4 regions of the Peribacillus sp. Bi134 genome follow, and region 4 is predicted to be linked to each of the others. Evidence: riboswitches for the same ligand, from Rfam matches in the RefSeq annotation. Region 4 holds a riboswitch; each other region holds the start of a gene.
The links. Region 4 has a riboswitch for S-adenosylmethionine ahead of LQ188_RS05125 (methionine ABC transporter ATP-binding protein). Riboswitches for the same ligand answer to the same signal wherever they lie in the genome.
Positions count from the first base shown of each region.

Region 1 (8,201 bases), on a different contig from region 4:
TCGGCTCCTCTGGTGCAGGAAAATCGACCATCACGAGCCTTTTGATCCGATTTTATGATCCGCAAGATGGAACAATCAAAATGGATGGCCATGATATCAAAAATGTATCACTGAAATCATTAAGGGGACAAATGGGAGTTGTCTCCCAGGATATCATTTTATTCAACGGTTCCATCCGTGATAACATCATGTATGGAAAACTTGATGCTACAGATGATGAAATCATCGAATCCGCCAAAGCGGCAAATGCGCATGACTTTATCAGTGCCTTTCCTGATGGTTATGATTCTCAAATTGGAGAGCGCGGAGTCAAGCTTTCAGGCGGACAAAAACAGCGCATTGCCATTGCCAGGGCACTTTTGAAAAATCCGCAAATCATCATTCTCGATGAAGCAACGGCGGCCTTGGATACAGAATCCGAACATTTGATACAGGAAGCTCTGTCACGTTTATTGATAAACCGGACTTCAATTGTGATTGCACATCGTTTATCGACCATTCATGATGCCGATCAAATAATCGTTCTGGAAAAAGGGCAGGTTCATGAAAAAGGAACACATGAACAGTTATTGCAAAACAATGGCAGATACAAGCAGCTCCATGACTTGCAGTTCCCTCAACTAAAAGCGATATTAAATTCCTAGAAAGCAAGAATGCACAGAATGCCTTTCTGTGCATTCTTGCTTTCATTTGAAATCATAACTTTCCAAAACCCGATTCGCAATGAGCTGATACCCTTTTTCATTCGGATGTAACTTATCACTGAAATACTCTGATTTCTTTTTATCTTCAAAAAGATCATTCGTAGGAATGAATAACATCCTATTGTCTTTATCCGCTATTCCCTTTATTGACTGGTTATAATCGCGAATATGCTTTTCAAGTTTTTGATTTCCTTTAATTGGGTTATATAGTCCCACTACCAAAATATCAGCTTTATCGTTTGCCTTTATGAGTGTTGACGTAATCTTTTTCAGATGGCTGATATACTCCCGTTTACCCTCATTGATTTTTCGATCACTTATTTTCTCCAAGTCCCCGCCGTTACTATTGATCAAGTCATTTGTTCCGATATAAACGATGAAAGTATCGGCTTCATCAAGTTTCGTTTTAATGCGGTAATCATCAAGCTGTTTCATCACCCCATCCGTTTCCTGGCCTTTTATACCGTAATTCCAAAAACTCACTTTTTGTTCCGATTCCGGGTTATTCAATTCATCCTCCAGGCCTTCTATATATCCTTCTCCATCCTTATCCCCTTTTCCATAGGTTAACGAATCTCCAAAAGCCATCACCCTTTGCACATCTTCCGACTCCGAGGCCTGAAATTCATATGCAACAAAACATATAACCAGTACTATAATCAAAAAAACTGACAATTTTTTCATTTGGTTCTCCTCTGCCTTTTTACTAGAAGTATTTAATCCTTTACATACCCAAAAAATCTGCAGACTTAACATAAAAAAGGAATTGTCAGATAAAGAGTAAAAAGTGTATGATAATAAAAAACTTTCAATGGATTGGGTTTCAATTCACCGTCCCTTAAACAAAAAAACGGGATTACCCTTCATTCTGGAGATTGAATAAATGATAGTTAGGAGATTACATCATGGATGAGCACATAGAGTTTAGAGAGGCAGAACTATCTGATTTACCTAGAATTGTTGAAATATATAATTCGACAATTGCTTCAAGAATGGTCACGGCAGATACGGAGCCTGTATCCGTCCAATCGAGGGTTAAATGGTTTGAGGAACATCATTCAGAAAGTAGACCGCTATATATCATTACTATAGAAGGGAAAACTGCTGGATGGATAAGCTTTCAATCCTTCTATGGCCGACCGGCATATAATTCCACTGCCGAAATCAGCATTTATATTGATGATTATTTCCGGGGAAAAGGAATCGGACAAATTTCGATTCAAAAGGCAATTGAATTGAGTCCAAAATTAGGTATTAAGACTATATTGGGTTTCATTTTCGCCCACAATATACCTAGCCTTAAGCTTTTTTCCAAATTCGGGTTTGAAGAATGGGCACATTTACCTCAAGTTGCCGAGCTGGATGGCATTGAGCGGGATTTGATCATTCTTGGTAAACGTGTCGATATTTAATATAATTTTTTAGAGCTATTGCCTTGAGCAGTAGCTTTTTCAAATTAATACAGGTCGAATTGGCTAATTTAAAAATACCGATATGCGTTTTGGAGGGAAAAATATTCTGACTCTCTTTTACTTGCTAACGCATTTAATAGCGTATCCAATTCTTGACTGGCCTGAACAGTAAGCAGACTTGTTAAGCCGTAACTTGCTGCCAATTTGATCATTTCCTGTCTCTTTTCTTCTACCCTTTCTATAGTTACTTTACGGCAAGGCATTATATGCCACCTCCCATTTATTCAATTTTTTTACACTTTCATCATAATTAAACTACTAGTTAAAATCAACTATTTTCCAGAAATAAAATGTGTTATTTTATAGGTAAAATGTGACAAAACACCTACTTTATTCTTTAATTATGTATATTTTATGTCATTTTCTATTAAACGCAAAAAAGCATCCACTAGTGTATACTGTGAATGCTTACATCATATCCCTTATCCAAGAGCCCAAAATATAGCCCATCGCTTACTATGTCATCCATTCAGAAGGTGACTCGTTATTAGGTCTATTTATAACAATCTTATATTCATCTTCAAGCACTTTTAATGGGGCATCATAAAGGTGCCTTTCATCAGAGGTTTTGTATACTCCATTGGCCAATAGCTCTTCAATGAGCTTTGCCTTCCTCTGTTCAATCCTCTTAAATAATTCTGCCATGTAAATGGCTCCTTTCCTAGTCATCCTAGAGCCTGCTTCTAGTTAGCTAACTTTATCAACTTGTTTGATTTTCACCAAATTATATATACCTTTTCTATTATGTCACTAAACGTTATTTCCCAAAAATAAAAGCCCCTTCTAATTCAAGAAGAGGCTGACTGTGTCCGTACGGCTCTTCTTATCTTCCAAGCATATGCTTGTTGGATTTAGCACAGTTCCCAAAATGGGTCCGCTGCCGAGGTTTCTTTGGGCCAAGTCCCTCCACCTCTCTGGATAAGAATTCGATATATAAATGATGTAGAAATGATTCTACCCTAATAATTATCAAAAGTCAATTACCTGGTTCTCCCTTTTTCCCTGGACATTACATGCTCCCTCTTCAAATGCGGGTTGCATTTTCTTGTCTTTCTGATATGATGTCAGTAATTACATACAATTCACACCACTAGGGGAGTCTTTATTAAGACTGAGATGGAAATAGTTTCCGGACCCTTTGAACCTGAACCGGCTCATACCGGCGGAGGGAAGTGGATGATATCGTCCATTTACAGACTATATCCATCTACCCCGTTCAGTATTCAGGAACGGGGTTTTTCATTATCTAGGGAACCATTCTAAAGGAGGATGAACAATGGAGAATATTAAAACAGAAACATTCAGTGATAGACTTCATGCACGGGCAAAAGAGATTTGGAAAAGGAATCATTCACATCCCTTTGTCCAAGCAATTGGAAATGGTACGCTTCCTGAAAAGAAATTTGCCTATTACATGAAGCAGGACTATATCTATCTCATGGATTATTCCAAGCTCTTTGCTTTAGGTGTCATCAAAGCCCATAACATCGAAACCATGGCAAAGTTTGCGAGTATTTTAAATGAAACCCTTCAAGTGGAAATGGATATCCATCGGCAGTATGCTTCCGAATTCGGGATCAGTTCCAAGGAATTGGAAGAAACAGAACCTACTCCCACCACTCTAGCCTATACAGGTTACATGATAAATGCAGCTCAGCATGGGACATTGGCAGACTTGATCGCCTGTCTCCTGCCATGCGCTTGGGATTACTATGAAATCGGTTTGCTATTAAAAAAACAAAATGGAGCAGCATTGGAAAACAATCGCTACGCAGATTGGATAAGGTCCTATTCATCACCTGAATTCGGGGAAGCACACAAGTGGCTGATCGCATTGTTGGAAGAATTGACGGAAGGCATGCCAGAAAAGGAACTTCTTAGATTAGAAAAGCACTTTTTGGTTACTTCCCGATATGAATATTTATTCTGGGATATGGTTCAAAATGAGCAGGATTGGCCGCTGTAGGTCGCAGACATGATGATGAATCCTATCAAGAAACTGACGTTGACTGCCATGATAACGGCTATAACGACACTGACCAGTTCATTTATTTTCATCCCTGCAGGATTTGCAAAGGTCTTTCCTATTCAGCATCTGGCAAATGTCCTCACGGCCGTTCTATTGGGGCCTGCTTATGCTGTGACACAAGCTTTCCTAGTTTCCATCATTAGAAACATGTCTGGTACCGGTTCAATATTCGCCTTTCCCGGGAGCATGATCGGTGCACTTTTGGCTGCCATCCTTTATCGAAAAACACAAAGCTTAAAATTCGCTTGTTTAGGTGAAGTGATCGGGACCGGCATTCTCGGTTCCATGGCCTGTTATCCACTTGCCATCCTCCTATTAGGAGAAAAAGCAGCTCTTTTTGGTTTTTTACCGGCTTTTATGCTCAGTTCATTCGCAGGTTCGATTTTAGCTTTCATATTACTTAAAATACTTTTAAAAAATAATTATATGAAGGGGTTTTTTTATGAAAACAGCATTAACCATCGCCGGCTCTGATTCAGGAGGCGGTGCTGGAATACAAGCGGATTTAAAAACATTTTCTGCACATGGGGTATTTGGAATGTCTGCCATTACAGCCGTAACCGCACAAAATACAATGGAAGTCCGTTCAGTACAGCCAATTGAAACAGCTATCATATCGGACCAAATTGCAGCTATATTTGAAGATATTCCTGTCGATGCAGTAAAAATAGGCATGCTTGGATCAAAAGAAATCGTGGAAACAGTCGCTGCGTCCCTTAAAACCTTCATGCCTGCCATCGTTATCCTTGACCCTGTCATGATTTCCAAAAGCGGCCACCATTTGCTCGACGAAAAGGCTGTCTCCGCCTTAAAAATGGACTTACTTCCGTTTGCAACACTTGTAACACCAAATGTACCGGAAGCGGAAGTGCTTACTGGCTTGTCGATTCGGACGAAACAAGATTTCTACAAGGCATGCATTTCAATACAAGAAATGGGTCCCAAAGCCGTTTTACTTAAAGGGGGCCATGCAGCGGGAAATCCAAATGATCTTTATTATGATGGGACTGACTTCCACTGGATCAAGGGAGAGCGCATACATACAAAAAACACTCATGGTACGGGCTGTACCCTATCATCCGCCATTACATCAAACCTGGCAAATGGCCTGCCCTTGCAAGAGTCGATCGAACAGGCCAAGACTTATATTTCTGAAGCGATACGCAATAGTTTTTCAATCGGTAAAGGTCATGGTCCTGTCCATCATTTTCATTCATATTCAAAAAAAGAACGGAGTGACTTAATATGAAGGTTTCCGCAGCCGATTTATTCGTGAAGGTAAAAGAAAGAAAACCACTCGTCCACCAAATCACCAACTTTGTTACGGTCAACGACTGTGCAAATGCCACCCTTGCCATCGGTGGTTCACCAGTGATGACATCGAGCCCAAGAGAAGTGGCGGATATGGTTAAATTAGCGGATGCATTGGTCCTGAATTTCGGTACGATCGATGATAAAGCCTTGGAAGCAATGGAGATTGCCGGTAAGACGGCAAATGACCTGGATATCCCGGTCATTTTGGACCCGGTGGGAGTTGGTGCCACCGCCTATCGATCAGAGCAAGTGAAAGAGCTCCTAAGTAAGGTTACTTTCCACATCATTCGCGGCAATGCAAGTGAGATCCTTTCATTGATGGGTGGGGATACCGTTACTCGCGGGGTGGATTCGGAGGAGCTTGCGGTCAGCAATGCAGAGCTGGCTGCTCGAGCCGCAAATAAATTGAATTGCATCGTCGTGGTCAGCGGAGCGAAGGATGCGGTCAGCGATGGAAAACGTACGTCCATCATCGATAACGGGAACCTGCTATTAACTAATGTTACAGGTACCGGTTGTATGTCCACTGCTCTTATCGGCACTTTTTCTGGAGTCACCGATGATTTCTATTCTGCGGCGATTGCCGGTATCTCAACCATGAGCATTTCAGGGGAACTAGCTGCCAAAAACCTTCAAGAGGATGAAGGAACAGGAACGTTTCGTGTGCGATTAATCGATGCAATATCAAGAATGGATAAGGAAATCTGGATGCATGAGGTGAAAATAAATGAAGAAGTCCCAAATTGATTTAAGCCTGTATTTAGTTACGGAAGAGTCCCTGGCAATAGAAGAATTGACCAAAATCATTGCAGAATCGGTTTCAGGAGGAGTCTCGATCGTACAGCTTAGAGAGAAAAATAATTCCTCCCTCTCCTTTTATAATAAAGCTTCTGCATTAAAACAGTTATTGAACGAGCTGTCCATTCCCCTTATCATCAATGACCGGGTGGATATAGCACTTGCTGTTGCAGCGGATGGAATTCATATTGGGCAAGATGACCTTCCACTGCCTGCCGTCAAAAAAATGGTTCCTGAAGATATGATCGTCGGTGTATCTGTTTCCAATCTTGAAGAGGCTCTAGAAGCGGAACGAAATGGAGCAGATTATATCGGAGTCGGTTCCGTTTTCCCTACAAAGACCAAACAAGATGCAACCTTAATGGCAATTGGGGATCTGGAGGAAATTTGCCGCAGCGTATCAATTCCCGCCGTAGCCATCGGGGGTATCACGGCCGATAACATTTCCTCCCTTTCTGCTAGCGGGCTTTCAGGTACCGCAGTCGTATCAGCCATCATGAATGCAGAAAGTCCTAAGACTGCCTCCGAATCCCTTTTAAAAATCATAAAGGACTTTAAATAACAAAAGGATGGGGACTGAATACAGTCCCATCCTTTTGTTTATGTCAAAACGGTATTCTTTGTTTCCTTCCCAAAAGCTACGGCAACTGCCCCCACTAAAATAGCAATTGTGAAAATGGTGAAAATCGATGAAATCGGGGTGCCGGCAGCAACTAAATACCCTACAAGCAACGGTCCCAGGACACCGCCGATCCTGCCGATCCCTGCGGCTAAACCAGCACCTGTACCACGAACTGCTGTGGGATACTGCTCAGGAGTATACGCATAAAGCGCACCCCATGCCCCTAGGTTGAAGAAAGATAGGAACATTCCGGAAACTATCAGCAGTGCCAGCCCCTCTGCAGACCCAAAGAAAAAAGCACTGACTGCCGTTCCAATTAAGTATGTGATCAAAACGAATTTACGTCCAAACTTCTCTATCAGCCATGCAGCTGAAAAATAGCCCGGAAGCTGTGCAAGCGTCATGATCAATACATATTCAAAGCTTTGAATCATGCTGAATCCTTTTAGGACCATCACACTTGGCAGCCATAAAAACATCCCATAATAAGAAAAGACCACGCAAAACCATAGAACCCACAACACAAGGGTCTGACGGGAGTATTCCTTTTTCCAGACACTTTTCATATTGCTTAATACAGATGGTCTCTGCTTTTTTTCAAGTTCCGTATACTTCGGTGAATCCGGCAGTTTCAAGCGCAGATACAGCGCATATAAAGCGGGTACGGCGCTCAATAACAATGCAACCCGCCAACCATAGGCCGGTATGATGAAATAGGATATGAGAGCTGCCAAAATCCAGCCAACCGCCCAAAAACTTTCAAGAAGGACGACGACCCTTCCCCTTTTACTCGCTTCAACACTTTCAGAGACCAATGTCGACGCAACCGGAAGTTCCCCTCCAAGTCCCATTCCAATCAAAAATCGCAATATCAAGAACAAGCTGAGTGTACTGACTGCTGCAGACAGGCCACTTGCGATTGAAAACAATAATAAAGTAATGATAAAGACATTCTTCCGTCCGACCCTGTCGGCCATCGCACCAAAGAATATGGCTCCAACAGCCATTCCTATGGAGTTTATGCTCCCAATCCAGCCAACCTGCTCACTGGTTAAGTTCCAGTCCTGTCTTAAAGCTACTATAATGAAAGAAAGCATACCGACATCAAGTGCATCGAACATCCATCCAAGACCCGCAACACCAAGTAACTTACGCTGCGATATCATTTTCGCATCATTTCCCATATATTCCTCCTGAAGAACTTTAGACCTTCTTGTTATTTTATCCTTATTCATTTTAACTATTAACTTTCATTTTTGCTA
Region 1 is NZ_CAKKLN010000007.1:383,597-391,797, forward strand. It holds gene LQ188_RS18050 (ABC transporter ATP-binding protein) at 1-644, shown strand, start outside; gene LQ188_RS18055 (GDSL-type esterase/lipase family protein) at 687-1,388, opposite strand; gene LQ188_RS18060 (GNAT family N-acetyltransferase) at 1,610-2,116, shown strand; gene LQ188_RS18065 (aspartyl-phosphate phosphatase Spo0E family protein) at 2,185-2,379, opposite strand; gene LQ188_RS18070 (Fur-regulated basic protein FbpA) at 2,633-2,821, opposite strand; SAM riboswitch class I at 2,997-3,101, opposite strand; TPP riboswitch at 3,259-3,364, shown strand; gene tenA (thiaminase II) at 3,453-4,142, shown strand; gene thiW (energy coupling factor transporter S component ThiW) at 4,158-4,679, shown strand; gene thiD (bifunctional hydroxymethylpyrimidine kinase/phosphomethylpyrimidine kinase) at 4,648-5,454, shown strand; gene thiM (hydroxyethylthiazole kinase) at 5,451-6,266, shown strand; gene thiE (thiamine phosphate synthase) at 6,247-6,879, shown strand; gene LQ188_RS18100 (MFS transporter) at 6,918-8,123, opposite strand.
Region 1: another riboswitch for S-adenosylmethionine. It lies ahead of LQ188_RS18070 (Fur-regulated basic protein FbpA); the one in region 4 lies ahead of LQ188_RS05125 (methionine ABC transporter ATP-binding protein).

Region 2 (8,201 bases), on a different contig from region 4:
CGATCCAACACACGACTGTAAGCCTCAAATTCTTGACCAAGGCGAATTGGCACTGCGTCCTGAAGATGTGTGCGTCCCATTTTGATAACATGATCAAATTGTTTTGCTTTATTCTTTAAGACCGTACTCATCTTGGTCATTGTTTGCAACAATTGCTCTAAAAGTCGTAGTGTTGATAAATGAATGGCAGTAGGGAATACGTCATTGGTTGATTGCGACATGTTAACATGGCTATTTGGACTAACATGTGCATAATCACCTTTATTGTGTCCCATAAGTTCTAACGCACGGTTGGCAACGATTTCATTAATGTTCATATTCATCGATGTCCCTGCGCCGCCTTGAATTGGGTCAACGATGAAATATTCATGCCACTTTCCATCAATCACTTCTTCAGAAGCTTTGACGATAGCGCTTCCAATACCATCATATAACCTTTTGGTATCCATATTTGCTAAAGCGGCTGCTTTTTTAATCATCGCTAGTGCACGAATCATTTCTTCATTGACTTTGTAACCGGTAATCGGAAAATTCTCTACAGCGCGTAGAGTTTGTATTCCATAATAAACATCTGCCGGAATTTCCTTTTCCCCAAGAAAGTCTTTCTCGATTCGGTATGTTCTCTCTTCTATCAACATTTCCTCTTGCCCCTTTGTTTGTTCTAGAATGTGATGTCCTCTGCAATCGGTGTTTCCATCATTTCCTTCACTTTTTTAGGATCCTGTGTCTTGGCTAAAATCCACATCAACTTCGGAATGATGGCTTCTGTATTCATATTTCTGGAACGAATGATGACATTCTTGTTCACTTTTCGTCCAACTTCGTAAATATCCATATCTTCCCCTTCTTCTAAACATTGGGTAGTAATGACTACGGATATTCCGCATTGTACTAACTCATTCAATTTTTCTAAAATATTTCTTCCTTGAAAGGGAATACCACCGCTTCCATAACTTTCAATTACGATTCCCCGACATTGATTTTTCAGGAAATCAAAGAATTCAGGCTTAATACCGGGATGCAGCTTAACCAAAGCAACATCAGTACATAGGGAAGCATCTAACTTAGCTTCCTTATTCTTTGGTGAATGAACTGGCTTTAGATACTCAATTTTATCTTTGAATATGGTAGCAATATAAGGATAGTTAATACTTTCAAATGAATCATAGCTTTTCGTTCTCAATTTAATGGCTCTCGTGCCCTGGATGACTCTACCATCAAAAACAACATATACTCCTCCAATATCTTCACAAGCAAACCGAATTGCATCAGAGATATTTCTTTTGGCATCTGTCTTTTTAAAGGCAATTGGGATCTGAGAACCTGTAATGACGATTGGTTTCCCTAAATCTTGTAACATATATGAGAGCGCAGCTGAAGTGTAAGCCATTGTATCTGTTCCATGGGTAATCACAAAGCCATCGTAATCATGGTAGTGCTCATGGATGGATTGTGCCATTTCTGTCCAATCTTCCGGCTGCATATTTGTACTATCAATATTCATCAAAGGCTTACTATCAATCTTGCATAGTAAATCCAATCCCGGTAGGTGACCTAAAATGTCGTCAGCTTTCATCTCTGGAACCAGTCCATTTTTTCCTTCTAACGATGCAATTGTACCACCTGTAGTAATCAACATCAACTTCTTGATTTTTGACTTCAACTTCTCCAATATACTACCCCCTATATAGCCTCCCTGTTTCACAATCATTCTTATCATTTCAGAAAAGGATGTTTCGCTGCAAATGTACATGTTACGCGTACACCACATGTTATTATAGTCATGTTTCATAGTGAAATCAAGCTAAAATTATTCATTACGCGTACACTTATTTCAATTTGATGTTATAATGGATTTATATAAAAGGAGAGTAATAAGAATGATTTTAAATAGATTGACTTCATTAAGGAAGGTCAAAAGATGGTCTTTGCAATATACCGCTGACAGACTTGGAATCGCCAAGAGTACCTATGCAGGTTATGAATCGGGCCACCGCCGCCCTTCATTAGAAACGATTAATTTATTGGCAGGCCTATATGATACATCCACTGATTACATTCTAGGTCGGGTAGATCATCCAGCTAAAGATATTACCACAGAGTCACCTCAAGTCATGGAATTAACGGATTTACCAAATATGGAGCTAGCAGTTGATGGAATCTCTCTTTCTGAAGAGGAGACGATTCAATTTATCGCTTTTATTAGAGCAAAACGAGAAGTGGAAATAAATCGCGATAAACAAAATGAAACATAGCAGAAATTGGGCTTAAGACTTGTATATGGGGAACGAACCGTACTTCATCAGGTACTTATAATATTCACGATGTACCTGGCATGATTTATATCTAAAACTGTAAAAATTCCAGGGTTTTAACCAGTTAGTGTAGCCGGTTCCGATTAATTAAGTTCGCCCTTTTTAGACGTTACCCTTAATTATTTCTGGATGACAATGCAGGTTATACTTCCTTCTTAGTGACTTAAGACTAATACTAATGATGCGTGATGCGCCAAGCTGAGAAATTTAAGTTTTATTATTTATATAGAAGAAAGTCGGCTTATTATTTAGCTTACTTCCTTTTCCAACAAGGTATGATAGATATCTGTTCCCCTCCTCATTTATTAGTAATGAAAGAAAAAACCATAGCAAAAGCTCATGGTTTTCCCCCCGTATATACATGAAATATATTAAGGCATCTCGTCTTCTTTTTCCCGATTTTTAAAAGCTTCATGTGTGACAATATCCTCGATTTGTTCATACTGCCGGCTGTGTTCCTTCTCTTCGCTAATTCTATTATTAGGTAAATTTCCCGGATGGCCTTTTTCTTTGTGATTAAAATTTTTACCACGGCTCATACTCATTTCTCTCCTTTCTATTCATTGTTTGTTTAGTTTTCCCAAGCACACAAATATTATGATTTAATTTCTCCTATTCCTGTTTTTGAAGCGGTTTCTTTTTCAGCCTAAGAGATATGATAACTCGAATTTGAATAATGAATTCAAAAAGAACAGGAACCGCCTGATTATGACGCTTCCTGTTCCTTTAGTTAGGGTCTATATCATACATACTTTAAAACAGTACAAGGGCTAGGAGGATACCACCACGGAAGGTCGCCACTTTCTTGAAATGTCTTCAATATGATGTGGTGCCGTTCTGCAGCATCCTCCAATTAAACGCGCCCCTGCATGTTGCCATTCTTCAGATTTCAGGTCGAGCCTGTTACATGATTCTTGACCATGCCATGTTTTAGTTTCCGGATTATATGTTTCACCTGAATTCGGATAAACAATGATTGGTTTATCCGTGTTTGCACGCAGCACCTGGATGGCTTCCGTGATACATGAAACTGGCGCACAGTTGATGCCGATTGCTGCAATTTGCTCACTGTCCCCAAACAATCTTGTACATTCCTCGAGTGAAGTACCGTCACTTATCGCTTTTTCATTTTTCAATGAAAAGGATAGCCAGGCATACACTTCTGGATAATCCTTCAATAATGAATATAATACTTTTGCTTCTTGCAGGGAAGGAATCGTTTCAAATGCTAAAAGGTCAGCTCCAGCTTCAATCAACGCTGATATTCGTGAGCTATGGAATGCAATTAAAGTTTCATCCGAAACACCATAGTTTCCTACATATTCTGAACCATCTGCAAGATAAGCCCCATAAGGCCCAACAGATGCAGCAACCAATGGCTTAGGCCTAAGCGTTTGATTTTCTTCCTTCCAAAAATCATCTCTTGCTTTTCTTGCGAGTAAAACCGTTTTCCGGATTAGCTCCAAAGCCTCTTTTTCTTGTATTCCGCGGAGTGCGAAACCTTCAACAGTGGCTTGGTAGCTAGCCGTAATCGCACAATCCGCTCCAGCACGAAAATAGTCAGAATGCACTTGATAAATCACTTCTGGATTTTCAAGTAATACACGTGCAGACCAGAGCGGGTCGTCCAAATCACATCCATGCCTCTCTAGCTCTGTAGCTAAAGCTCCGTCTAAAATCATGACTGAATGATCTCGTAAAATAGCGTCAATTGGGTTAGTTTTAATGTTCATGATTTACTCCTCTTTTCTTTATGGTTTTGTGTCAGATAATAACTTCCATAGCAAATCAAAATAAATGGAATGCCACAATATAGTGCAATTCGTTGTGTAGGATCAAATGCAATTCCTATGCAAGAAGCTAGGCATAGCATAAAAGAAACGATTGGTACGAGTGGATATAATGGCGTTCGATAAGCTAAGTCATTTACTGAATTTCCTTCGTTTATATATCGTCTGCGAAATAGAAATTGCGACATGCTAATACTCATCCAAACTACAACAACGGCTAGTCCAGAAATGGATACAAGCACTATGTAAACAGTATCCGGTGCAATAATACTCGAAAACAGGGCTAAGCAGCCGCCCAACATACTGAAAAGGACTGCATTTATCGGAACTCCCCGTTTTGTCAATTTTGCAAATATTGGTGATATAGTTTCCTTATCTGCAAGTGACCAAAGCATTCTGGATGCCGCATACAGTCCTGAGTTTGCAGCAGACAAAATGGCAGTTAATATAACAAAGTTCATAATATCCGCTGCATATGGCACACCAATCCGTTCAAGAACTGCCACAAAGGGGCTTTCTAATACGCTTGCATCCGAAATAGGCAATAATGCGGATAATACAACGATGGTTCCTACAAAAAAGATAATCAATCTCCATAATGTCATACGGATTGCCTTTGGTATCGTTTTTTCTGGATTCACAGTTTCTCCAGCTGCAATTCCAATTAATTCAGTTCCAGAGAATGCGAAATTCACCGCAAGCATCGTCATTATAATGGCAAAAGCACCATTCGGAAATAAACCTTCACTTGTAAAATTGGAGAATAACGGAGCGGATTGTGAATGAATTATTGGAATGAAACCTAGCATTACCGCTGCTCCCAAAATAATGAAAATCACAATGGCAAATACCTTTATAGACGCAAACCAGAATTCGGATTCAGCGAAAAATTTAACGGTCCACGCATTTAATGCCAAAACCAATATGGCAAATAGTGCACTCCATATCCAGACATTGATTGATGGAAACCATCTCTGCATCAACAATCCTGCAGCCGTGAATTCCGAACCAAGTGCAACTGTCCAAGTTAGCCAATACAACCAGGCTACTGTATACCCTGTCCCAGGACCTATGTATTTAGCTGAGTAGCTATGAAACGCACCTGTCTCGGGCATATGTACTGCCAGTTCCCCTAGACATAGCATGACTAGATAAACCACTAATGCCCCAATCAGATACGAAAGGATGGTGCCAAACGGGCCTGCCTGTTGAATCGTATAACCCGAACTTAAGAATAAACCTGTTCCAATCACCCCGCCAAGCGATAGCATTATTATATGCCGTGCCTGCATTTTCCTTTGAAAATCATGCTTCCTTTTGTTCTCCATTCTTACTCTCCTTTATCTTGCATCCAGAAAAAACGAAAACGCACTCTAAAAAAGAGTGCGTTACTGACAAATAAACACGTACGGTCTTATCTATCAAGGTTTCACCCCCTGGAATTAGCACAGTGTCATTGCAGACCTGTTGCTGAGGTTTCATAGGGCCAGTCCCTCCACCTCTCTGGATAAGAAATTATTTTTTTATAACTTTATCAATCTATGAAAAAATTGTCAAGTTTTGTTTCGGTTTGTAAAGGCTTCCTTTAAAATCCAAACGATCAACGCACCTTTGGCATAGATATGAACTTGTTTTTGGAACAGTCGCTTACATTATAGAATTGTAAATAATGCTAACCGGGAATAATTTTTAAAAAATGACGACACCTTAAAAGATGACGCCATTTTTCTTATATTCCTTAAGGTCTTTCAATTTCAAATAATTCTCCTAGTTTTGTATAAGTATGACCCGCTAATCTTGCTACTGGTTTTAGCCCATTCTGGTCAATTCGGCCATTATGGTAAATCTCCTGCTCTATATGATAGCAGACTATTTTCCCTATCAATAAATCACAACCAGGTTTATTCTTGGAACCTGCCAAAGGTATCGCATGCTCCAATGTGCATTCAAAGCGTACCTTCGCTTCTTGCAATCCTGGTACCGACACCTTATCACTAACAGCCTGAGTGAAATTGGTAAGACCCAATTCACTTTCGTCAGACGGGAGTTCCTCGGCCGTTCGATTTGCATCAGCAACATTGTCTTCATCAGTGATATGAACAACGAATTCACCTGTTTGAATTGCATTTCGGGCCGTGTCCTTCAAAACTCCTTCTTTCCGTTGAACAGAAATGGAAATCATCGGAGGATTGGAACTGACTATGTTAAAAAAACTGAACGGCGCTATATTGATTGTACCGGTTTCGGATTGTGTCGTGACCAGGGCTATTGGTCTCGGTATGATGCTTCCAGTCAAAAACTTATAATTTTCCCGTTCTGTAAGACTTTCAGGATTTACTGAAATCATCTTCATCCCTCTCATTCTTATAAAAAGTTCTTTTGAAACCATGAACTTGCTGCATCAACCTCTGAACGTGTTAACTGATGACCGTAATTTTCCCAGTGAACGTCCACCGCAGCACCCGCTTGCAGTAAAATCCGATTAAGTTCATCAGTTTCTGCTGCGGGGCAAATCGGATCGTTTTTACCTGCAGCAATGAATACAGGTATATCCGATAGGGACGGCAAAGCAATCCCGCGTCTAGGCACCATTGGATGATGAAGAATCGCTCCTTTTAATGCCCCTTCGAAATGGAACATCAAACTTGCTGCTATGTTTGCACCATTAGAATAACCTAATGCCACCACTCTGTCACGATCGAAGTCATATTGTCCGGACGCTGATTCCAAGAAGTCATAAAGCTCCTTCGTACGGAAAATCAAATCTTCTTCATCAAAAACTCCTTCAGCCAGCCGGCGGAAATAACGGGGCATTCCGTTTTCAAGTACATTTCCCCGTACGCTGAGTACGGATGATCCCGGTGAAACCATCTCCGATAATGGCAAAAGATCCGTTTCCGTTCCTCCAGTGCCATGTAAAAGCAAAAGCAACGGTGCATCTGGATTACTTCCTTTTTGAAAAATATGCTTCATCATTTATCCTCCTCTAGTACCCTCGGCACTGCCGGCAGTAACGTTTTCTCCATAATTTCCCTTTTTTCTTCAAGCCAAGGCGGCAGCATTAATTTACTACCCATCGTTTCCTTCGTTTCATCATGAGCAAAGCCAGGTGGATCTGTGGCAACTTCAAAGAGTATGCCTCCATCTTCCCTGAAATAAATGGCATCGAAGTATTGGCGGTCTTTAAAGGGTGTCACGCCATAGCCATGGTTTGCGATATGTTCCCTCCATTCTTTATGATCTTCATTATCGCTTGCACGCCATGCAAGATGATGAACAGTTCCCACTCCGATTTTCCCATTTGGCAAAACCGTTTTTTTAACATCTATCAAATTTCCGATGTCCGATGTTGATTTGAAGCGAATGAAATCGCCCTCTTCCCCCATCTTTTGCAAACCCATCACTTCCTCTAAAAGTTCCATCGTTTTGATCGGTTTAGACGTCAATAATACAGCACCGCCGAATCCCTTGATTGCCTTATCAGCTGGTACACCGCCGAATGACCACTCGCTATTTTTACCTTCTTTACGCTCAACCAGTTCAAGTTGCAATCCATGTGGGTCCTGAAATCCCAGATAATCCTCGCCGAAGCGTGAGATCTTTTCAAAGTCAATATTAAATTTACCCAAGCGCGTTTCCCAGAAGCCCAATGAACCTTCCGGAATGGCATATGTTGTTATCCCCACTTGTCCGGAGCCAATTGTCCCTCGGTATGCCCCAGGCCAAGGAAAGAAAGTGATGATAGTGCCCGGTGAACCTGATTCATCTCCGAAATATAAATGATAGGTGCCTGGATCATCAAAATTAACGGTTTTCTTCACCATACGCATTCCCAGCACTCCAGCATAAAAATCCACATTCTCTTGAGGATTGCCTACAATTGCGGTTATATGATGTATTCCTGCATTTTGCTTTTGCATGCCGATTCCTTCCTTTCCCCTTGATTAATTAGTTGATTTTGTATTCAGTGGTTTTAAATTCGATTCAATATCTTTTCTTTTTGATTCTAAAAATGGCGGCAGGGCAAGGTTCTCACCTAGGTGCTGCTCTGCTTCATCAACTGCAAATCCAGGTCCATCAGTAGCTAGTTCAAATA
Region 2 is NZ_CAKKLN010000001.1:293,649-301,849, reverse strand. It holds gene aspA (aspartate ammonia-lyase) at 1-638, opposite strand, end outside; gene LQ188_RS01475 (asparaginase) at 662-1,651, opposite strand; gene LQ188_RS01470 (helix-turn-helix transcriptional regulator) at 1,881-2,255, shown strand; gene LQ188_RS01465 (hypothetical protein) at 2,687-2,854, opposite strand; gene mmuM (homocysteine S-methyltransferase) at 3,086-4,048, opposite strand; gene mmuP (S-methylmethionine permease) at 4,045-5,433, opposite strand; SAM riboswitch class I at 5,517-5,619, opposite strand; gene LQ188_RS01450 (flavin reductase family protein) at 5,844-6,452, opposite strand; gene LQ188_RS01445 (alpha/beta hydrolase) at 6,470-7,078, opposite strand; gene LQ188_RS01440 (ring-cleaving dioxygenase) at 7,078-8,025, opposite strand; gene LQ188_RS01435 (ring-cleaving dioxygenase) at 8,050-8,201, opposite strand, start outside.
Region 2: another riboswitch for S-adenosylmethionine. It lies ahead of mmuP (S-methylmethionine permease); the one in region 4 lies ahead of LQ188_RS05125 (methionine ABC transporter ATP-binding protein).

Region 3 (8,201 bases), on a different contig from region 4:
TTTTAATTTACTTATCCGTTCCACAGCCTCTTTCAGCCGTTCTTCCGAAGTCAGCAGCCCTACCCTGACATAACCTTCGCCAAATTCACCAAATCCATTCCCTGCGGCAACAGCAACGTGGGCATGCGTTAATAAATAGTCTGCAAAACTCTCGGACGTAAAACCTTTAGGTACCTTGAGCCAGGCAAAAAATGATGCCGCAGGAGCTTTGACATCCCAGCCGATTGCCCTCAATCCCTCAATGAAAATATTCCTTCGCCCCTCGTACATCTGCACTAACTGCTCTACACAGCTCTGCGAGTCAAGCAAAGCGCTTGCGGCAGCTTCTTGTATCGCCGGGAAGAGACTCACATAAAGATGGTCTTGTAATAGTTCAAGAGCTTCTATGACACTCTTATTCCCCACTGCGAAGCCGACTCTCCACCCTGCCATATTGTATGTTTTCGATAGTGTGTATATTTCTATTCCTATTTCCTTCGCTCCCTCTGACTGGAGAAAGCTTATCGGTTTTTTTCCGTCGAATCCTATCGCCCCATAAGCGAAGTCGTGGACCACACAAATTGAATGCTCTTTTGCAGTAGAGACGGTCTCATCAAAGAAACTTTCAGTTGCAGAAGCACCTGTGGGATTGTTCGGATAGTTCAAGAACATCATTTTGGCTTTATCAAGCACTTCTTTATGTATGTCACTGTATTTTGGAAGAAAATCATTTTCTTCTGTCAAGGGCATGAATTCGGTCTTTGCCTGGGCTAAAACAACACCGGAAAGATAATCCGGATAGCCGGGATCCGGAACAAGGATCGTATCACCCGGATTCAATAAACACTGCGGCAGTTCGACAAGGCCTGCCTTTCCCCCGAAGAGAATCGCCACTTCACTTTTCGGATCCAGCTTGACACCGAATTCACGTTCATAAAAGACGGCAGCAGCATCTTTTAAATATTGATGCCCCCGGAATGGCGAATATTTATGATTAATCGTTTTTTCAGCGGCAGACTGCAAGCTTTTCACGATATGGTCTGGTGTCGGCTGATCAGGGTTTCCCTGGCCTAAATTAATGACATCATGTCCTTGCTCCGTGATGGCATTGACTTTTGCGACTAGTGAGGCAAAAAACTGCTTGGGCAGGTCCTGAAGCTGTCTGGATTTTTCGAATTGCACCATTTATACACCTTCTCTGAAATTTCTTGAAATTCTAGACACAAATGATATATGTTTATCATAGTCTTGTAAAGCATTTTTTACATGTGGGGGTTTTAAACGATGAAGTGGAAAATAGCTTGTATTCAAATGGATATAGCATTCGGGCAACCGGATATCAATTTTCAGGTTGCGGAACAATGGTTGGAAAAAGCAGCACGGTCAGAACCCGATATCGTCATTTTACCAGAGCTTTGGACAACCGGATACGACTTAAGCAGGTTAAATGAGATTGCTGATCAAGAGGCGGAAAAAACGATTGAATTTCTTAAAACACAGGCAAGGAAACACGAGATTCACATCGTAGGCGGTTCCATTGCGAAAAAAACAAGCAAGGGAATCTATAACACCATGATCATCATCGATAAACAGGGAAGTCTCATAAAAGAATATGATAAGCTTCACTTATTTCAGTTAATGGATGAACATCATTTCCTGAAGCCAGGAGAAAAGGATGGTTTATTTACTCTTGATGAAAAAATATGTGCTGGTTTCATTTGTTATGACATCCGTTTCCCTGAATGGCAGCGAGCCCATACCGCTAAAGGCGCCGAAGTTCTATTCGTTACGGCTGAATGGCCAAAGCCGAGACTCGATCACTGGAGAGCCTTATTGATTAGCCGTGCCATCGAGAACCAAGCCTATGTAGTAGCCGTTAATCGCTCAGGCTCTGATGTCAATAATATATTTGCCGGTCATTCCCTGATTATTGATCCTTGGGGAAATATCATAAGTGAAGCCGGAGAAGGAAACGAACTCCTGACAGGCACCTTGGACTTCAATAAAGTTACGGAAGCACGTAACAAAATACCTGTATTCGAAGATCGCCGTCCTGATTTTTATTAAATTACCCATTGACAAACTATTTAAAAAGTTGATATTATTTTCCCGAAGATTAAAATTTCAGAAAACATTTACTCTTATCAAGAGCAGGCTGAGGGATAAAGGCCCTATGAAGCCCAGCAACCGACTGTAATACCATTGTGAAATGGGGCGGATTCACCGCCGGATTATAAAATCCACAGAGCACGGTGCTAATTCCACCAGAATTCATATTCTGGAAGATAAGAGGTCCGAAGCCAAAACTTCTGCCTCTTTCTATATGAAAGAGGCTTTTTTATTCTTATTTTGAATCCGGAGGGGAAAAGAATGACTCAAAACCATTCAAATTTTAAGAGATTGACAAACGAAACAGCTATAACCCTTGCAAAAAAACTTGGGTTGGTCAATGCGGATGCAAGTTTAACATGTAAAGAAATCGGCGATGGAAACTTAAATTATGTTTTTCATATTACAGACACAGTCACAAATAAAGGAATTATCATTAAACAAGCGGTTCCTTATGCCAAGGTACTTGGCGAAGGTTGGCCGCTGACATTGAAAAGGGCTGCAATTGAAGCGAATGCGCTGATTCATTTCAGAAGTTATTGCCCAGAATTCGTACCGCAAGTCTATTATTCTGATGAAAAGCTTGCCATCACGGTCATGGAGGATTTATCCCATTTGAAAATCGTTAGAACAGGATTGATCGAAGGCGATTCATATCCATTGCTTTCACAGCATATTGGTGAATATGTTGCGAAAACGGCATTTTATACATCCGATTATCATTTAGAACCCTCTGCCAAAAAGGAAGTTGCCCGACATTTCACGAATCCCGAACTCTGCAAAATCACTGAGGTCTTCATTTTCACAGATCCATTTTTTGAGGAACTCCCGGGAGATTTCGAGGTGGAATTGACTGATGCCGCCAAAAATATATGGAATGATAAAGCAGTGATCCTCGAGGTCGCTAAGCTGAAACAAAGCTTTGAAACCGAGCAGGAAGCCTTGCTTCATGGAGATTTACATACTGGAAGTATATTTGCAAGTGAAACTGAAACAAAGGTTATTGATCCAGAATTCGCTTTTTATGGTCCAGTTGGTTTTGACCTTGGTCAATACACTGCCAACCTTCTCTTTCAGGCAGTCACACGTAATAGCGTTGGAAAGGAAGAGATTTTCACACACCTTAATGAATTTTGGAATGCCTTTGAAGAAACTTATTCCGAATTATGGGAAGGCCAAAATAAAAGCCCATTTCGTCACGTGAAAGGTTATCTGCCTTATTTACTGACAAAATTCAAAAAAGATGCATTCGGCTTTTCCGGCTGTGAACTGATTCGGCGAACCATCGGACTTTCCCATGTTGCCGATTTAAATGTCATTGAAGATAAAGAAACAAGGATCGCTGCCAAAACGGCTACATTGGAAATTGGTGCTTTTTTAATTAAAAAACGGGAAGAATTGGATGTTCCAGCTGTCATTGAAGCCTTGAAGCAACGTACACTGCCATCTTATTCAACCATTTAAAAGGAGACCTGCACATGACAACACATGCACCATTACCTTATTCGGTACAATGGGCTGATACCCATATTACATTATTAAATCAACAAGCCCTTCCTTCCATAACTGAATTCATTGAACTTCATTCTGTTGATGATGTGTATGACAGCATTTTGACATTAAAAGTTCGCGGTGCCCCAGCAATTGGACTGACGGCAGCATTTGGTGTTGCACTTGGTGCGAAACAGGAAACAACCGCTGAATTAGCCGAATTCAAGAAAAATGTATCAAGGCATATTGAAAAACTCGCATCATCACGGCCAACTGCTGTCAACCTTTTTTGGGCGTTAAGGAGGATGGAAAATACTCTGGAAGCTGCGCAAAGCATTTCAACTGCCAAGGAAGCACTTGTATCGGAGGCTAAAGCCATCTTTGCTGAAGATGAAGAAATGTGCAGGAAAATCGGGGAACATGGTTTATCCTTATTCACTAGAGGAGATTCCATTCTAACGCATTGCAACGCTGGGGGAATTGCCACGGCTCGGTATGGCACAGCCTTGGCTCCCTTCCACCTGGCAAAGGAAAAGGACTTTCCGCTAAAAGTGTATGCATGTGAAACCAGGCCTGTCCTGCAAGGGGCGCGTTTGACTGCTTGGGAATTGATGCAAGCGGGGGTTGATGTCACATTAATTTCTGATAATATGGCTGCCCATACGATTCATCAGAAAGGAATAAATGGAATCATCGTCGGTGCCGACAGAATTGCGGCTAATGGAGATACAGCCAATAAAATCGGGACATTGGGATTGGCGATATTAGCCAAGCACTTTGGTATCCCTTTTTACGTGGCCGCTCCATCAACCACATTCGACCTCACTCTCGAGTCCGGCACTTCCATCCCGATCGAAGAAAGGAATGAAGCGGAAATCACCTTCATTCAAGGTGTTAGGATCGCTCCTGAAAACGTGAAAACTTTCAATCCAGCCTTTGATGTTACACCGAATCATCTAATTACAAGCATCATTACCGAAAATGGCATCATAACCCCGGATTTCATTAAAAACATTCCGCTTTTTGTTAAATGATCCAGGTTGCTTTATTGATGATAAAAAACGAGAAGGGTTACTTATCCCTCTCGTTTTTGTGATTATTCTTGCGAGGTCCATAATACAATTTTTATTTTTTTGAAAAGAATTCTTGAAGTGCCTTCTTATTTTTAGTGTAGTCCATTTCCAAAACGGCTCCGGACTGGGGATATATTTCATCTTTAAAGCTTCCTTCCACTGGAACCCTTAAGGTTTCGACGGTGTCCGGTGTATGGAAGACGGCTTTTGGCCCCATTTCCATTATTGTTTTCAGTCCAATATCCGTATCCAAGTACGAGAGTCCTTGTTCGATTATACTAGGAAGGGCTGCCATCCCTTCGAAGGACGAGATTTGATTTATAAACGCTGTTTTTAATTGAACCATTACTTCTTGTTGTCGCTCAACCCTTCCAAAATCACTTTCATCGTCATGTCTAAAACGGACATATTTCAATATTTCCTCGCCATGTAAAACATTTTTACCGACGCTTGCTTGAATGCTCATATCATCAATGATTTCCTGGTCCACATTCACCGCTACCCCCTCAGGTGCAAGTAAATCGACCATCTTCACGAATCCCTGAAAGTCAATTACCGCCACATGATCGACCTTGACACCGAAGTTTTCCTGTATGGTTTTTTTGAGAAGTTCCCTTCCACCATAATAATAAGCTGCATTTATTTTGTTATATCCTGTTTTATTCCCAGGGATTTTCACATAACTATCACGCATAATCGAAGCCAGTTTCAATTTTTCCTGCTCAGGAAAGTATTTTGCCAGAATAATCGCATCTGATCGAGATTTTTCCTCTCCCCTTGTATCGACACCAATTAACAGAAATGTTTTCACACTTTCCTGGTTCTCTTCTTTGGTTAGTTTTTTTTCCGTACCTGCATTTCCATTTTGTTTGGGTAAAGGGGCATAAGTGCAGCCTGCCAGAATCAAGATCAATAGATATATGAACAATACCTTTTCTTTCATTACCTCACCTCATCGGAAAATTACCCCTTATTCTCTTCCTAATATTGGAATCTTATGCATTAAACGACAAAAAAGCCTGCCAACGATAATCGCTGACAGGCTTTTCGGGCTAAATCACTTATTGATTTCTTTCTTTAATACTTCTACCGCCTTTTTCACTTGTGTGTCATTCTTAAGGATTTTCTCCTGGATGACCTGCATCAATTTCACGGTAGTATCATCTTTAATGGTGCCAGTTTCTTTAATTTTTTGTTCCCTTTGAAATGCTGTGACAGCATTCGTTGTTGCTTCATCAAAGAATCCATCTATCTTACCCGGATCATGGCCTGCTTCCTTCAGCATCTCTTCAGCAGCTTTCACTTCACTCGAAGAATCGGATGCTTTCAATTCCTTGTCAGGCGAAATGTACGGAAGGCTGGCATAATCAGGAAGCTTCACGGTAATATCCGGCTTGATCCCTTTTTTATGAATCCAATTACCTTCAGGAGTCAACCATTTAGCTGCCGTATATTTGAAATTAGATCCATCTTTAAAGTCTTCGGCAGTCTGCACTGTCCCTTTCCCAAATGACTTGACCCCAATCAATGGAATGTCCGCAGATTCACTGACAGCCGCTGCAACGATTTCAGAAGCACTGGCACTTCCGTCATCAATCAACACGACTACCGGGATTTTCAGTTCTCCATCATTCTTCGATTTTTCGACTAGTTTTTCCCCGCTGCGATCCTCAACTTGAAGGACCACTTCCCCATTAGGTATGAACAGGCTTGCCATTTCTATTGCTTGATCAAGCAGTCCCCCCGGGTTTCCCCGCAAATCCAATACGAGACCCTTCATATCCTTCTTGGACATTTCTTCAAGCGCCGTTTTCAGCTCTTGGACTGTATGTTCGGAAAAACTGGTCACCTGAATCTTGGCAACTCCATCATCAAGCATTTCCGCATAAACCGTCTCTATCGGAATTGTGTCCCGTTTAATGGTGAGCTCAATCGGTGCCGACTCACCAGCTCTTGAGATGGATAGATCCACTTTCGTGCCCTTCTCGCCCCTGATTTTCAGGACAGCTTCAGAAGAGGTTAGCCCTTCAACGCTTTTACCGTCCACACTTAAAATGATATCATTCGGCTTTACCCCCGATTTTTCTGCTGGGGACCCTTTTATCGGTGAGACGACCATGATTTTTCCATCCTGCTCCTGAATCTCGGCACCGATTCCTTCAAAAGATGAAGAGATGCTTTCATGGAAACTCGATGCTTCCTTTTTATCCATATAAGCAGAGTAGGGATCATCCAATGATTTGATCATTCCATTAATTGCGCCGTCAACCAGCTTTTCTTCATCAACCTCTTCATAATAGTTATCTTTTATCTTATCGTATGTAGTATACAGCTTTTCAAATTCCGCATGCTTATCCGGTGCTAATGACTCTACTTTTTCATCTCCAAAGGTCAAGGCTATTGTAGTAATCCCTGCAGTTAGAAATATGACTAAGAAAATCCCCATAATGAACGTAAACTTTTTTATTTTAATGAATTTCCCTGCCTCTTTTGGCTGTCCTTGATTTTCTTCTTCCACTGAAGCCTCACCACTTTCATTCTTCATGACGATATAAACGATTTCTATCTATTTTAACAGCTTTCATGACAATCGAAAAATAATTGTTATCAAAAATAACAACTTATGCCCATATGTATTTTTTTACGCCTTCGCAAACGTTAAACGCTCCATGGACTACAGGCATCTATTGACATTACAAAAATGGGGCTACCAAGGAATAACTGAGCCTGTATCCAACTGTCATTATACAGCTTCACTTATTCCTGGTCACCCGCCTGTCATTTACATCCAATTATCAGTCCTGGATAGCTGCTTCCAAAGCCACTTCAACCATTTCGTTAAAGGTTGACTGGCGCTCATCCGCCGACGTTTCCTCACCGGTTAAAATGTGATCGGAAATGGTTAATACAGATAATGCTTGGCGGCCAAATTTAGCAGCAAGCGTGTAAAGCGCTGCTGATTCCATTTCTATCGCAAGGATTTGGTATTTTGCCCATTTTTCCAAATCACTATTATCATTATAAAACTGATCGGCCGTAAAAACATTACCGACCTTCAATTGCAAGCCCTTAGCTGTGCCGGCGTCATAAGCTTTTCTTAGTAATTCGAAATCCGCCGTTGGGGCAAAGTCCACCCCGCCGAAAGTCATACGGTTCATTTGGGAATCGGTGGAAGCACTCATTGCAAGGATAACATCCCTGACTTTTACATCCTTCTGAATCGCTCCTGCAGTTCCCACACGAATCAGCTTCTGGACATTATAGCTATTCATCAATTCATTCACGTAAATCGAAATGGATGGGACACCCATGCCTGTACCTTGTACAGAAATTCGTTTCCCTTTATATGTCCCTGTATATCCAAACATGTTACGGACTTCATTATAAAGTTTAGCATCCTCTAAAAATGTTTCAGCAATATATTTTGCACGCAATGGGTCCCCAGGAAGTAAGACCGTTTCCGCAATTTCATTTTCTTTTGCACCAATATGTACGCTCATACGACTATGTCCTCCTTAACTTGTGGTTGAAATGATATTCAAAAACTAC
Region 3 is NZ_CAKKLN010000001.1:48,912-57,112, reverse strand. It holds gene LQ188_RS00305 (pyridoxal phosphate-dependent aminotransferase) at 1-1,164, opposite strand, end outside; gene LQ188_RS00300 (carbon-nitrogen family hydrolase) at 1,264-2,046, shown strand; SAM riboswitch class I at 2,118-2,271, shown strand; gene mtnK (S-methyl-5-thioribose kinase) at 2,350-3,552, shown strand; gene mtnA (S-methyl-5-thioribose-1-phosphate isomerase) at 3,567-4,613, shown strand; gene LQ188_RS00285 (LCP family protein) at 4,705-5,595, opposite strand; gene LQ188_RS00280 (S41 family peptidase) at 5,710-7,170, opposite strand; gene deoD (purine-nucleoside phosphorylase) at 7,448-8,152, opposite strand.
Region 3: another riboswitch for S-adenosylmethionine. It lies ahead of mtnK (S-methyl-5-thioribose kinase); the one in region 4 lies ahead of LQ188_RS05125 (methionine ABC transporter ATP-binding protein).

Region 4 (8,201 bases):
CCAATCAGAACCGTGGTTGGTTTCTTTGTTGCGGACATATGAATGCTAGATGAAATTAAACAAAGAATATTCTAACAATTCATTGACTGATTTAATCTAAAATGCTATATTTTGAATTAAGTAACGGCAGAATTTAATAGTTCTTATCAAGAGTGGCGGAGGGACTGGCCCGACGAAGCCCGGCAACCGGTATAAATTTTTATATACGGTGCTAATTCCAGCAGAGTGTTGGCTCTGGTAGATGAGGTGTATTCTTGAAACCTCTTCTTATTGAAGTGGTTTTTTTGTTTATAAAAGGCCAAACATCATATAATTCCAACTAAATCCATAGAAAAAGGTGAAATCATATGTCAGGGAAAAAATTGCGTTTCGAAACATTGAGTGTTCATGGCGGTCTGCAAGCTGATGAAACAGGTGCACGTGCAGTTCCTATCTACCAAAGCAATGCATACTTGTTCAAAGACACCGACCATGCAGCGAATTTATTTGGCCTAAAGGAGAATGGCTATATATATTCACGACTCCATAATCCCACGATCAGCGTTTTTGAGGAAAGAATGGCCTTATTGGAAGGCGGAATCGGCGGATTGGCAACAGCAAGCGGAATGGCTGCCATCTCACTTTCAATCCTGAATATTGCCGCTGCAGGGGATGAGATTGTTTCAGCATCTACATTATATGGCGGTACGTATAACCTTTTTGAAAATACTCTTCCTAAATACGGGATTAAAGTGAAGTTCGTTTCTCCTGATGACCCTGAAAATTTCAAAAGGGCGATTACGCCAAGAACTAAAGCCATTTTTGCTGAAACCATCGGAAATCCAAGTTTGAGGGTGCTTGATATTGAAGCGGTAGCGAAAATCGCCCATGATGCCGGAATACCTTTAATCATTGATAATACCTTTGCGACACCGTATCTATGCAGACCAATTGATTTTGGAGCCGATATTGTCATCCATTCCGCTACAAAATGGCTTCTGGGAAATGGAACTACGCTTGGTGGTGTCATCGTGGATGGAGGGAAATTCGATTGGAACTCGCCAAATTACCCTGGCTTCACAGAGCCTGACCCAAGTTACGACAATCTGGTATACGCCGAGGCAGTTGGACCTGCCGCATTCATAACGAAAGCCCGAGTCCAGTTACTCCGTGATTTAGGACCTGCGCTAAGTGCCCAAAGTGCATTCCAGTTTACGCTGGGACTTGAAACGCTGCATGTAAGGATGAAAGAGCATCTATCGAACACCAAGTCTGTCATTAAATATTTAAAAAACCATCCTGCGGTGACTTGGGTTTCACATCCTGGTGATGAGGATCATCCCGATAAAGCCCTTGCGGAAAAATATTTGCCAAAGGGAGCTGGATCTGTTGTGACTTTTGGGATACAAGGTAATCGAGAAGCTGGGGCAAAACTTATCAATTCGGTGGAATTATGGTCCCATGTAGCGAATGTTGGGGATGCGAAGAGCTTGATCATCCACCCAGCCAGTACGACCCATCAACAATTGAATGAGGCAGGTCTTGCGAAAGCGGGTGTGAGTGCCGACCAAGTCCGTTTATCGATTGGGATTGAAAATGTAGAGGATTTAATAGAAGATTTGGAGCAGGCAATTGAAAAAGCGACGAATATCGTCTCCTTGACATCCAAAACGGTTTAAGTAAAGTTTCTGTATGCTTGTACTAGAAATATTATACATTGCGCTCCTTTTTTATCTATGATAAAATTTCTCCATACTAAAGAACTTAATGATGTACAAATATTCTATATATTAGCTCTTATCAAGAGAGGTGGAGGGATGTGCCCGATGAAACCCGGCAACCGACAAGGAGATTTCCTTGGAAAGGTGCCAATTCACACAAAGTTTAATCACTTTGGAAGATGAGAGGAAGGCCTGTTTCTTCACCTGCCTTTCTGCTCATGCAGAAAGGTTTTTTCTGTTTTAATTGGGTAAACTTTTACATGATATGAGAAACAGACTAATAATGTAGAGAAATCAACTAAGTTCATAGGTTTTATTGGATAAAAGAGGTGAGGGTTAATGATTACATTGACGAAAGTCAGTAAGCTGTTCCGAACAGGAAAAGGAAACAGTGAGACAATCAAGGCTGTAAATAATGTGAATGTTGAAATAAATAAAGGCGAGATTTTCGGTATCATCGGTTACAGTGGAGCGGGGAAAAGTACTTTGATCAGAATGCTCAATGGATTGGAAACACCAACAGAGGGATCCGTTGTAGTTGCTGAGAAGGAAATTTCAAAAATTAAAGGGGCTCAGCTCCGCAAGGCCCGTCAAGAAATCAGCATGATTTTCCAACATTTCAATTTATTATGGTCGAGGACCGTTCAGGAGAATATATCTTTCCCATTGGAAATTGCAGGAGTTTCTAAACCTGAGCGAACCAAGCGTGTGAACGAATTGATCAAGTTAGTAGGATTGGAAGGCAGGGAAAAGGCCTATCCATCACAATTAAGCGGAGGGCAAAAGCAAAGGGTGGGAATAGCCAGGGCTCTGGCAAATGACCCTAAAGTGCTGCTGTGTGATGAAGCGACTTCTGCCTTGGATCCGCAGACTACCGACTCCATACTCGAATTGCTTGTTGACATCAATCAGCGTTTGGGGTTGACGATCGTCCTGATAACACATGAAATGCATGTGATCCGCAAAATCTGCCATCGCGTCGCCGTGATGGAAAGTGGGCAAGTTGTTGAACAGGGACCTGTCCTGGATGTTTTCAAGAACCCTAAAGAACAAATGACGAAGCGTTTCGTGCAACAGGTAACGGAACCGGAAGAAACGAAAGAAACGATGGACCATTTGCTCGAACGCTATCCTGCAGGCAAAGTGATTCAATTGACCTTTGTAGGCGATCATGCCGAAAGCCCGTTGATCACCAAGCTTGTACGTAACTTCGAGTTGGATGTCAATATCGTTCAAGGTAAGATATCCCAAACAAGAAGCGGTTCATATGGAACACTGTTTATCCATCTTGATGGCACTGAGGATGAAATGCTCCGCGCAATCGAATTCATTAAAGCACAACAGGTAGGCGTGGAGGTGATTACTCATGCTTGAAGAATTATTGCCGAATGTTGATTGGGAAGACATTATTGAAGCTACGAGGGAAACGCTTTACATGACAAGCGTCTCTGTAGTGGCAACCTTTTTTATAGGCATAATATTAGGATTGATCCTGTTCCTGACAGGGAAGGGTAATATGTGGGAAAACCGGGCAGTCAACGGGATCATGAGTGCTGTCGTCAATATTTTCCGTTCCATTCCATTTCTTATTTTGATCGTGCTGCTCATTCCTTTCACTAAAGCGCTAGTCGGTTCCATGATCGGAGAGAACGCTGCACTGCCGGCACTTATTATCGGTGCGGCACCATTTTATGCGCGTATGGTAGAAATCGGCCTTCGTGAAATCGATAAAGGTGTAATTGAAGCCGCTAAATCGATGGGAGCAAAAACGAGCACGATCATTTGGAAGGTCCTTCTTCCAGAGTCAATGCCTGCACTTATTTCCGGGATTACGGTAACATCGATTGCATTGGTTGGATATACCGCAATGGCCGGGGTCATCGGCGCAGGCGGACTTGGTAATCTAGCCTATTTGGACGGATATCAAAGAAATCAAAATGACGTTACACTAGTGGCGACCATCGTTATTCTAATTATCGTCTTCATAATTCAAATTATTGGAGATGTGATTACATCTAAATTGGACAAAAGATAAAGGGAGATGAATAGGATGAAAAAGTTTTTAGGATTTGCATTAATTTTAGTGTTGTCTATCGCTTTGGCTGCTTGTGGAAGTGAAAAGGATAAAAGCGGCAGTGATACGGAGAAAGAATCGAAGAAAATAGTTGTTGGGGCATCCAATGTTCCTCATGCTGAAATCCTTGAGAAAGCTAAGCCGCTTCTTAAAGAAAAAGGAATCGAATTGGAAATCGAAACTTTCCAGGACTATGTTTTACCGAATAAGGCGTTGAATGATAAGGAATTGGATGCTAACTATTTCCAACATATTCCATATTTAGAGGGGCAAATTAAAGAAAATGGATATGACTTCGTTAATGCTGGCGGAATCCATATCGAGCCGATTGCTCTATATTCACAAAAATATAAAAGCATTGATAAACTTCCGGAAGGCGCAACAATTATTATGAGCAGCTCTGTTGCTGATCATGGACGCGCTTTATCCCTTTTGGAAAAGAATGGCCTGATCACTTTGAAAGAAGGCGTCGATAAAACGACGGCTACAACTAAAGACATCGTTGAAAATAAGAAAAACCTTAAATTCGATGCTGATTATGAAGCGGCCCTGCTTCCTAAAATTTATGAGAGTGGCGAAGGCGATGCAGTCTTGATCAACTCCAACTATGCAATTGATGCCGGTTTGAATCCGCTTGAAGATTCGATTGCGATTGAAGATTCGGAATCACCATATGTGAATGTCATTGCCGTAAACAAAGGTGACGAAAATAAAGAAGCAATAAAAGCGCTTGTAGAAGTATTGCATTCTAAAGAAATTCAAGATTTCATTCTTGAAGAATACAAAGGTGCAGTTGTACCGGCGGATAAATAATTCAAGAATGGCGACCTGATTTAACTCAGGTCGCAGTTTAAAAACAAAAAGGTTTCGGAATGGTCTCATTCCGAAACCTTTTTGTTTTTATATTGGATTTGAACCGATAATTGTCCTCTTTATTTGTTGTTGAGTGCCGATGGGCAGAGATAACAACTAAAACGCTCATATTACACATAGCCATGGTTGCGGAATCTGCCTCAACAGCTTCAGGTTTTCCAGCTTTCTTAATCACTTGTTCAATCAGAGGCTCTTAATACGAGTATTTCCGGGTGTTACTATCGTCCCAACACAAATCCGTTACGGTCTTCTGACGCATAAATGAATAAGCGAGCTGGTTTGTCCATTCAGCTTTCACATAGTGCGTCGCTCATAATTTTTTTCCGTGCTTAGAGAAGTGAGGCACTTCATTTTGCCTATCTGATTGTTTAGTCTTAGTGGATTGGAACGGAAGGTACGAGACTCCTGCGGGAAAAGCGAGTCAAGGGAGACCCCGCAGGCGCAAAAGCGCCGAGGAGGCTTCCGGACCGCCCGCGGAAAGCGAGTGCCTGAAGTGGAAAGTAACGTTCAAATTTTGAAAACCTAAAAACTCATTGATGATCCAGTTTGTTTTAGTCTGCGGCTTAATTTAATTCATTTCATGTTTAATCAGGAAAGGAAAGGGTATAGAGATAATGCAGGTAATAAAATGATACACAAATTTGAAAGGATGGTTCACTATCAATACTCTGGATTTAAATGTAACAAGCGAAATGGAAAAGGCGATGCAGTCTTCACATGGGATTGGATACAGTGAATACAGTAGAAATTTAGACATCCGTATCGAGGTCGAGAAAGAACGGGATAGGGAACATGTAAAGTGCAACAAAATGGTCCAGGACCTACAACGCAAAATTCACGGCTAAGCATATAAAAGAATTCTTTAAAAGATCGGTCTGTAGAGGTAAAATGGAAAGTGGTCCATAAAATAAGGGTTTCCTTATTGGATAAACTTACATAATACCTGACAGTCCGATTTTTTTCTTTTTAAAGCGGAACGTTCATACCTTGCAATCGAATTCTTCGAACATATATTAATAAGGACGAAGATTTGCCGAATAATAAGATAATTTTAACAAAAGCTAAAATAAGTATGATTATGCAGTAAATAGGCTATATCTGTTAGTATAGTAAGAATTGGGACAGGTTTTTAACATAGAAGAAGTGGAAACCCTATCTATTTAGTTGATTCCAAATTGGATTTGTTATAAAATTGGAATGAGAATAAAGTGAGAATGCTTTTACGTAAATTATAGTGATAGAAAGTAAACTTTACTTTCTGGTAATAAAATTGGAATTAGTTCACGGAGGTATTATTATGTCAGCTTCTACATTAACGGTTAAAGATCTTCACGTATCAATTGAAGGTAAAGAGATTTTAAAAGGGGTAAACCTTGAAGTTAAAGGTGGAGAAATCCATGCGATCATGGGACCAAATGGAACTGGTAAATCCACTTTATCATCAGCGATCATGGGTCACCCTAAATATGAAGTAACGAGCGGAAGCATCTCATTCGATGGTGAAGATGTATTGGAAATGGAAGTCGACGAGCGCGCTCGTGTCGGTCTATTCCTGGCTATGCAATATCCAAGTGAAATCAGCGGTGTTACAAATGCTGACTTCTTACGTTCTTCCATTAACGCACGCCGTGAAGAAGGCGATGAAATTTCATTGATGAAATTCATCCGTCAAATGGATCAAAAAATGGAATTCCTTGAAATGGATGAAGATATGGCGCAACGCTATTTGAATGAAGGTTTCTCCGGCGGAGAGAAAAAACGCAACGAGATTCTTCAATTAATGATGATCCAACCTAAAATTGCAATCTTGGATGAGATTGATTCAGGTCTAGATATCGATGCACTTAAAGTCGTTTCAAAAGGAATCAACGAAATGCGCGGAGAAGACTTTGGATGCTTGATCATCACTCACTACCAACGTCTATTAAATTACATCACTCCTGATTTTGTACATGTAATGATGCAAGGACGCGTCGTAAAATCAGGTGGTCCTGAACTTGCTGCCCGCTTGGAAGCGGAAGGTTATGATTGGATCAAACAAGAATTGGGCATTGAAGACGAAACTGTTGGCGAAGAAGCGTAAGTAGGAGGATTTGCAATGACTACAGAAACGAAATTACCGTTTGAACAAGAGGATATAAGCTCCTATTCAACTAAAAATAATGATCCAGCTTGGCTATCCGAGCTTCGGATTCAAGCGTTTTCTGAATTAGAAAAGCTCCCGATGCCCAAGCCGGATAAAACGAAGATCGATAAATGGAATTTTACTTCTTTCCAGAACCATACGGTTGAAAGTGAAGCTTTTGCCTCTTTAGAGGAGCTTCCGGAGGAAATTAAATCCATCATTGAAGAAAATGAAAACTTATACATTCAACGCAATAATACGCCGGCACATATCAATCTGTCAGCAAACGTGAAAGAGCAAGGCGTCATCTTTACAGATATTTTAACAGCTGCTCGTGACCATGCTGAGCTTGTGCAAAAATATTTCATGAAAGATGGCGTTAAAATAGATGAACATCGTTTAACGGCACTTCATGCTGCATTAGTTAATGGGGGGGCATTCCTTTATGTTCCGAAAAATGTAGAAATCAAAGAGCCGATTCAATCGGTATTCCTGTTGGATAATCCTGATACTACACTTTTCAACCATGTCTTGATCGTAGCGGAAGATAATAGCTCTGTCACATATGTAGAGAATTACTTCTCAAGCGTTGAGTCTAACGAAGGGATTGCCAACATCGTAACGGAAGTATTTGCAAATGCGAATGCCAAAGTCGAATACGGAGCGGTCGATACCCTTTCAAAAGGCTTCACGACATACGTTAACCGCCGTGGAGTGGCAGGACGTGATGCTCGTATTGAGTGGGCGCTTGGCCTTATGAACGACGGAAATACGATTTCAGATAATACAACATATCTAATGGGCGATGGATCTCACGGAGATACAAAAACAGTTGTAGTCGGACGCGGGGAACAAAAGCAGAACTTCACGACTGCCATCATTCATTATGGCAAACGCTCTGAGGGCTATATCCTTAAGCACGGTGTAATGAAAGACGCCGCATCCTCCATTTTTAATGGAATTGGGAAAATAGAGTATGGTGCTACAAAGGCCAATGCCGAACAAGAGTCACGCGTTTTGATGTTAAGTGAAAAAGCGCGCGGAGATGCCAATCCGATCCTCTTGATTGATGAAGATGATGTAACGGCTGGTCATGCTGCTTCCGTCGGCCGTGTCGACCCGCTTCAACTGTATTATTTAATGAGCCGTGGTATTACAAAGAAAGAAGCAGAAAGACTTGTCATTCACGGATTCTTGGCCCCTGTTGTTAACCAGCTTCCAATTGAGGGAGTTAAAAAACAATTAGTAGCGGTCATTGAAAGGAAAGTACAGTAATGAACCCATACGAAATTCGTAAGCTTTTTCCAATATTAGATCAAGAAGTCAATGGTCAGCCATTAGTTTATTTAGATAGTGCTGCAACCTCTCAAAAGCCGGCTGCAGTGATTGAAGCGATTGAGCAATATTACCGCGGATACAACTCGAATGT
Region 4 is NZ_CAKKLN010000002.1:453,599-461,799, forward strand. It holds SAM riboswitch class I at 141-248, shown strand; gene LQ188_RS05120 (O-acetylhomoserine aminocarboxypropyltransferase/cysteine synthase family protein) at 348-1,658, shown strand; SAM riboswitch class I at 1,774-1,886, shown strand; gene LQ188_RS05125 (methionine ABC transporter ATP-binding protein) at 2,040-3,074, shown strand; gene LQ188_RS05130 (methionine ABC transporter permease) at 3,067-3,735, shown strand; gene LQ188_RS05135 (MetQ/NlpA family ABC transporter substrate-binding protein) at 3,751-4,587, shown strand; gene sufC (Fe-S cluster assembly ATPase SufC) at 5,945-6,730, shown strand; gene sufD (Fe-S cluster assembly protein SufD) at 6,746-8,047, shown strand; gene LQ188_RS05150 (cysteine desulfurase) at 8,047-8,201, shown strand, end outside.